DNA from 3 places in the Streptomyces sp. NPDC051776 genome. Region 3 is predicted to be linked to each of the others. Evidence: riboswitches for the same ligand, from Rfam matches in the RefSeq annotation. Region 3 holds a riboswitch; each other region holds the start of a gene.
What was found. A riboswitch is a leader RNA that binds a small molecule or an ion and turns the genes downstream of it on or off. The one in region 3 is predicted to bind cobalamin.

Region 1: it holds a riboswitch for cobalamin, as region 3 does, so the genes downstream of both, AB0M26_RS27120 (ribonucleoside-diphosphate reductase subunit alpha) here and AB0M26_RS25590 (cobalamin biosynthesis protein) in region 3, are expected to answer to the same signal.
Region 2: it holds a riboswitch for cobalamin, as region 3 does, so the genes downstream of both, AB0M26_RS14360 (hypothetical protein) here and AB0M26_RS25590 (cobalamin biosynthesis protein) in region 3, are expected to answer to the same signal.

What each region holds. Positions count from the first base shown of each region.
Region 1 is NZ_JBFAYQ010000049.1:15,565-17,817, forward strand. Features, by position in the region: gene AB0M26_RS27110 (carbon starvation CstA family protein) at 1-316, shown strand, start outside; gene AB0M26_RS27115 (YbdD/YjiX family protein) at 313-519, shown strand; cobalamin riboswitch at 1,134-1,263, shown strand; gene AB0M26_RS27120 (ribonucleoside-diphosphate reductase subunit alpha) at 1,406-2,253, shown strand, end outside.
Region 2 is NZ_JBFAYQ010000014.1:137,221-139,473, reverse strand. Features, by position in the region: gene AB0M26_RS14365 (lytic polysaccharide monooxygenase) at 1-532, shown strand, start outside; gene AB0M26_RS14360 (hypothetical protein) at 777-1,256, opposite strand; cobalamin riboswitch at 1,296-1,480, opposite strand; gene AB0M26_RS14355 (hypothetical protein) at 1,862-2,185, opposite strand.
Region 3 is NZ_JBFAYQ010000042.1:31,320-33,572, reverse strand. Features, by position in the region: gene AB0M26_RS25600 (inorganic phosphate transporter) at 1-65, shown strand, start outside; gene AB0M26_RS25595 (hypothetical protein) at 123-362, shown strand; cobalamin riboswitch at 527-659, shown strand; gene AB0M26_RS25590 (cobalamin biosynthesis protein) at 802-1,887, shown strand; gene AB0M26_RS25585 (cobyric acid synthase) at 1,884-2,253, shown strand, end outside.

The DNA of each region.
Region 1 (2,253 bases), on a different contig from region 3:
GGTCCTGCCGCCCGCCAAGAACATGGACGACATGCACACCATCGTCACCAACGCCACGGTCGACGGTGTGCTCGCCGCCCTGTTCGCGCTGCTCATCATCGCGGTGATCGCCGACGCGGCCCGGGTGTGCTTCAAGGCGATCCGCGATCCGCAGAGCGCGCAGCTCCAGGAGGTGCCGTACGAGGAGTCCAGGATCGTCGCTCCCGCAGGCCTGTTCGCCACCAAGGAGGAGAAGGCGGAGCTGGTCGCGGCCGGCGTCGGAGCCGGGGCCGGCGAGGCGGAGGACAGCGGCCGGACGGCGGAGCCCCGGCCATGAGCACGGCGGCCGGCATCCGCAGGGCGGCATCGAGGATCCGCTGGTTCTGGCGCGAGGCATCGGGCGAGGCCACGTACGACCGGTACGTCGCCCACGCGCGGGCCCACGATCCGGAGGCGGAGGTGCTCAGCCGCAGGGAGTTCGAGCGGCAGCGGACCGACGCGCGCGAGGGCGACCCCAGAAACGGCTTCCGCTGCTGCTGAGGCACGACTGACCGGCGGTGGCGCCGGGGTACGGGCCGTCGCCCCCTTCACTCGGGGGCGGCGGCCCGCTGCCGTGCCCGCCACCGTGAGGTGCGGCGGTCGGCACGCGGCATGCGCGGGCCTCGGTGAGGGACGTGGCGGCCACGGTGCGCGCGGGTCGGGCGCGTGGTACGGGGGCCGGTGCGTGGTCCGGCACGAGACGGCCGGGCGCGTGGTCCGGGGGCCGCTGCGTAGTCCGGCGCGAGACGGCCGGGCGCGTGGTCCGGGGGCCAGCGCGTAGTCCGGCGCGAGACGGCCGGGCGCGTGGTACGGGGGCCAGCGCGTAGTCCGGCGCGAGACGGCCGGGCGCATGGTCCGGCGCGGGGCGCGAAGTCTCGTGGCGCGCCGCGGAATTGCGCACACCCCTGAAGTGAGAAGTGTCACCGCCCTCCTCCACACTTCCTGAGGCCCCCTCCGGGCACCCGGATCCGGCCAGCGCCGCGGCACGTCCGTGAAGGGCCACGGGCGCCTCCAGGCCCGGATCCAGGGCTCCGGGGCCCCTGCTCAACCCGCCCAGCACCGCGATCCTTTGAGCACATGACACAACATGTGGGGGTGCATGCGCACGGCGCCACTAGATGTATGCTCGTCCCCGTTGCCGCAGCAGGGGAATCCGGTGGGAATCCGGAACTGTCCCGCAACGGTCTGGATATGCGCATGTGCGCCTTCCGAGTCCGAAAACCTGCCGGCAGCGCCCGGCTCGACCGAACCGGGCCACGACACGTCCGGGCCTCGTGGGTTGGGCCTGCGGGACGAGCGCTGTGCTGCGCCCTGACGGGGGGTGGGTTCGCGCGCGCCCGTGGGCACACCGTTCCTCGCGGCCCCCAGCCGAGCGAGGGAGAACCACGTGACCGTCGCGCCCGCAGATCCCGCGTCACGCGAGTCCGTACCGGAGCCCGCCACCGTCGCGGAGACCACCGCGCCCGTCGACCGCGGTACGTCCGTGGACAGCGCCGACGCCCTCGGCGCCGCGCTGCTGCGCACCCTGACCGAGCTCACCGCAGACCTGCCCGCGACCGACGCCCACCGGGTCGCTGCCGCCGCCCTGCGGGGCCGTCACGCGGGCTCCGGCGAGGCGGAGTTGCGGGAGCTGGCCACCGAGGCGGCCGCCGGTCTGATCTCCGAGGACCCCGAGTACTCCCGGCTCGCCGCCCGCCTGCTCACCCGGGCCATCGCGGAGGAGGCCGCGGGCCAGGGCGCTCGCTCCTTCTCCGCCTCGGTCGCAACCGGCCACCGCGAGGGCCTGATCGCCGACGGGACCGCGGAGTTCGTACGCGCCCACGCCGCCCGCCTCGACGCCTTGGTGGATGCCGCGCTCGCGGGCGGCGCCGACGACCGGTTCGGCTACTTCGGACTGCGCACCCTGCACAGCCGCTACCTGTTGCGCCACCCCCTGACCCGTCAGGTCATCGAGACCCCGCAGCACTTCATGCTGCGCGTGGCCTGCGGGCTGGCGGAGGACGGCTCCGAGCGCGCGATCGGCGAAGTGGCCGCGCTCTACGGCCTGATGAGCCGGCTGGACTACCTCCCCAGCTCGCCCACGCTGTTCAACTCCGGCACCCGTCACCCGCAGATGTCCTCCTGCTATCTGCTGGACTCCCCGCTGGACGAGCTCGACTCGATCTACGACCGCTACCACCAGGTCGCCCGGCTCTCCAAGCACGCGGGCGGCATCGGGCTGCCGTACAGCCGTAT
Region 2 (2,253 bases), on a different contig from region 3:
CGTCTATCTCACCAAGGCCGGTTACGACCCGAAGAAGCCGCTGACATGGGACGACCTGGATGCCGAGCCGTTCCTCACGGCCAAGGACCCGGTACTCCGCGACGGCGCCTACCGCCTCAAGGGCACATTGCCCGCCGGACGCACCGGGCGCCATCTCATGTACACGGTGTGGCGCAACACCGACACTCCCGACACGTACTACTCCTGCTCCGACGTCGTGCTCACCGCGGGCAGTTCGGGGACGGGCGCGGGCAGCGGTACGGGAGCCGGCGCGTCGGACGGAGACCGGTCCGGACGGCATTCGGGCCGACAGAAGGAGAAGCAGCGGAAGCCGGACGATGGTGCCGCGCGCACGCCGGCTGACCGGCCCTCGGACAGGTCCGCCCCGTCCGGCACCGAACCGGCGGCGCAGCCCGCCTCGGCCGCGGGCGACTCCGGAGGCTTCCCCGTGATCCCGATCGCGGTCGCGGCGGCCTTCGCCCTCGCCGCCGCAGGCGCGGCGGGCGCCTACCTCCGGCGGCGCCACCGGTGAAGCGACACCGGCACCGGCGCGCCCAGCTTCGTGTACGGGCCCGACGATCGTCGTCGCGATGGCGGGGCTCGCGTGCGCGGTCGCCGGGGCGGTGACGGGCTTTCGGATGCGGGCGGCGTTGCGGCGTCCACCCCGGGCTACCGGCTACTCACGCCGCGGCAGGAAGGGAGTTCGGCAGCGGGGACGGTGACGGGCTCGGCGGGGAGCGTCGTACGGCGCGATCCCGACTGCCGCCCGCCGAGGGTCAGTTCGTGTCGGCCGGCGTTGCGGTCCGCGTACGGCGTGGCGGCGGGAAAGCGTACAACTCCAGGATGTCCGGCTGCGCCGCGATGCCGGGGCCTCCGGCGCGCACCCAGCTGACGATGTCCTCGGTCGCGTCCGGATCGTTGACCAGGCCGAGCCAGACGGGCCGGGCGCCGGCGGCGCGGGCCGCCGCCGAGGGCTGCACGACCACCACGTTGGCCCGTTCGCAGACGTCCAGGCACGCGGAGACCCGTACGGGCGCGGCCTCGGCGAGCCGGGTCGTCTGCTCCGCGTGGTCGACACCGGTGACCTTGGGGCTGCCGCAGCAGCAGTCACGGCAGACCACGATGCGGCAGGGCGCCGGGGCGGCCGGTGGCGGGTCCGAGAGCAACGGTGGCTCGGGGAAGGGTGACGCATCCGCGACCGGCGTCGGCTTCGCGACAGGTGACGCTTCGGCAACCGGTGACGGCTCCATGGGCATTGGCGCAACAACCTCCTCCTGGGGAGATCCGCCCCAGCTCTTCCGAGGAGGCGACCGCGGGAGTCTCCTGGCTCTCGGGTCGTCGCTCGTCCCGGCCTTCCCACCCGCACGCGGGTCGTGGCCTGTTCGGGATCCGCTCACCGATCACAGTGGCGGGACCGCGCCGGATTCGCACCGGCTTCCTCGTTCCGCAGTCGCCTGGTTCAAGGGGACATCATCGCAGAGGACGCCGCGCTGTTCGACGGCGCACCTCTTGACGGCGCTACCGCTCGACGACGCAGCGGCCGAGGCCGCAGTGACCGTTCGGGGGCGTACGGGGATCCGGCCAACTCGCTGTTCGTATCCGGCAGTCCGCGGGTGCTGCTGCGGGCCCTGGCGGCGTGCGCCTCCGAAGTGTCTCCTCGATGCGGATGACCCGCTCGAGGTCGTCATGGTCCCCTGTGGAACCTGCCTTCGCGCCGTTCCAGGTGGGCGGCCGCGATGCTGTCGAGCTTGCGCGGGACGGCACGCTCGGCCCGCAGCTCGGAGTTCTCGAGCAGGGACGCGGAGTCGGCGACGTCGCACGCTTCGCCGCAGGCGACGGTCGGCTGCCGGCGGGCAGGCAGTCACGCGCATGGTGGCATGTGCGGGGCGGCCACGGGCGGGCAGGTCAGGCGCGGGGAGGTCACGGGCGCCGCGGCCTCCTTCGGGGCGGCCATGGGCGGCGCGACCACGGGCGGGGTGATCACAGGCGGGTGGCCGGGCTCGTCCCGTGATGGGCGTGCGCGGCCGTACTGCACGAGAACGTCGTCCTCCCGCTCCGCGTCCCGCAATTGGGCGTCGATGCGGCGTTCGCGTCGCGCGCCGAGGAGCGCTGGGAGAGTGACGACGAGTGCGAGCGTGAGGACCAGGCCCGTCTGGATGATGAAGGTGAGCGTGGTGTCGTCCATGCCCCACACCCTCGCCGCTCCAGTACGACGTCGGCAGTGGCAGGACTGTCGCCATACCTCGAATTACT
Region 3 (2,253 bases):
AGACCGGTGAGGGCGCCAAGGTCGCCGAGCCCCGGTCGTCCAGCGGCTCCAAGGTATCGGTCTGAGTGCCGGCCCGGGCCGGCACGTGAGTCGACAGCAGTAAGCAAGAAGGAAGCAACCGCATGGACATCGACTGGACAGCACTCGGCCAGGTCTTCGGCGTCAGCCTGCTGGTCACCGTCAGCATCGTGGGCCTGTTCACGTTCGGCATCGTCGGCAGTTCCCGGAAGGCCGAGACGCAGCCGGACGGCACGGTCGCGGCGACCGGGTCGCCGAGCCTGCCGGCGCGGATCGGCGCGTACGCCTGCTACGGGCTGTGCGCGGCCGCCGTCGCCTACGGCCTGTATCTGATCGTCGCCTGACGACCCGTCCGCCGCACGCGGCGGCACACCGGTCACTCCCGCGGCCCGGGAACGGCACTGCCGTTCCCGGGCCGCGCTCGTGTGGCGGTCATCTCGCAGGTCATGCGCAAGTTGACGGGTGTTCGCGGGCCGTGGTGGACTGCCAGAGCCAAACGGCGGCAGGGGAGGAAGCCGGTGCGAATCCGGCGCGGTCCCGCCACTGTCACCGGGGAGCGCTCCCCCACCCCAGAAGTCACGGCCCGCAGCGGCGGGTTGGAAGGCCCAGGGGAAGCGCCGATCCGGGGAGCCAGGAGACTCCCACCGCCGGTCACGTCGAGCCAGGGCGCGGACCCTGAGTGAGGACATGTCGCCATGCCCGGCCGCCGTCGTACGTCCAGAGCCCCTGTGCCGTGTTCCCGCAGCGCCCGTTCCCTCAAAGGCACGACGGCGTTCTGATCCGATGCGTGCCGAACACGCCTCCTTCGCGTACGGCGCCGCACTGGGCTTCGCCGCCGACCTGATCGCCGGCGACCCCCGGCGCGCCCATCCCGTAGCCGCCTTCGGGCGCGCCGCGTCCGCCGCCGAACGCCGCCTGTGGCGCGACCACCGCGGACACGGCGCCCTGTACGCGGCGGTGTGCGCGGGCGGTGCCGCCGCCGCGGCGGCCGGGCTGTCCCGTGCCGTGCGCCGCTCCCCCGCCGCGGCCGCCGCCCTGACCGCTGCCGCGACCTGGTCGGTTTTGGGCGGCACCTCGCTCCGCCGTGAGGCGCGGGCCGTCGGCGCTGCCCTGGCGGCGGGCGACATGGAGGCGGCCCGCGAGCGGCTGCCGCATCTGTGCGGCCGGGACCCACAGGCCCTGGACGAGCGGCAGATTGCGCGGGCCGTCGTGGAGTCGGTCGCCGAGAACACCTCGGACGCCGTCGTGGGCGCCCTCGTATGGGGGGCCGCCGCGGGCGTTCCGGGCCTCGTGGGCTTCCGGGCGGTCAACACCCTTGATGCGATGGTCGGCCACAAGTCGCCCCGTCATGTGCGGTTCGGCTGGGCCTCGGCCCGCCTCGACGACGTCGTGGGCTTCCCCGGCTCGCGGCTCACCGCGGCCCTTGCGGCCCTGGCGGGTCCGGATCCGCGCGGCGCCCTGCGCGTCCTGCGCCGCGACGCCCGCAGGCATCCGAGCCCCAACGCGGGGCCGGTGGAGGCCGCGTTCGCCGGGGCGCTGGGCGTTCGGCTCGGCGGAACCCTGGCGTACGGCGGGCATGTGGAGCACCGGCCCGTGCTGGGCGAGGGCAACCGCCCCGTGTCCGTGGGCGATATCGAGCGGGCCGTACGGCTCTCCCGGCGCGTGAACGTCCTCGCGCTCGTGGCGTGCGCGGGCGCGCGCCTGGCGTGGGGGGCGCTGTGCGCGCCGGACGACCGATCGGGGCGTGCGGTGGGTACGGCACGTACGGTGTCGCACCGCGGCCCCTGGACGGGCCGGCGAGGGCGGCCGGACGGGGCCGGGCGGCGCGGCGTACGGGGCACCGTGGCCACGGGGAAGGGATCGGTATGACGCGAGCACGGGGCGGGGGCCTGCTGGTCGCAGGGACGACATCGGACGCGGGCAAGAGCGTCGTCACGGCGGGCATCTGCAGGTGGCTGGCTCGCAAGGGCGTGTCCGTCGCGCCCTTCAAGGCACAGAACATGTCCCTGAACTCCTTTGTGACACGCCAGGGGGCGGAGATCGGGCGCGCCCAGGCGATGCAGGCCGCGGCCGCCCGCATCGAACCGACGGCCCTCATGAACCCCGTCCTCCTCAAACCGGGCAGCGATCGCAGCAGCCAAGTCGTCCTGCTGGGCAGGCCGGTGGGCGAGATGACCGCCAGCCGCTACCACGGAGGGCGCCAGGAGGAGCTGCTGGGAACGGTGGTGGCATGCC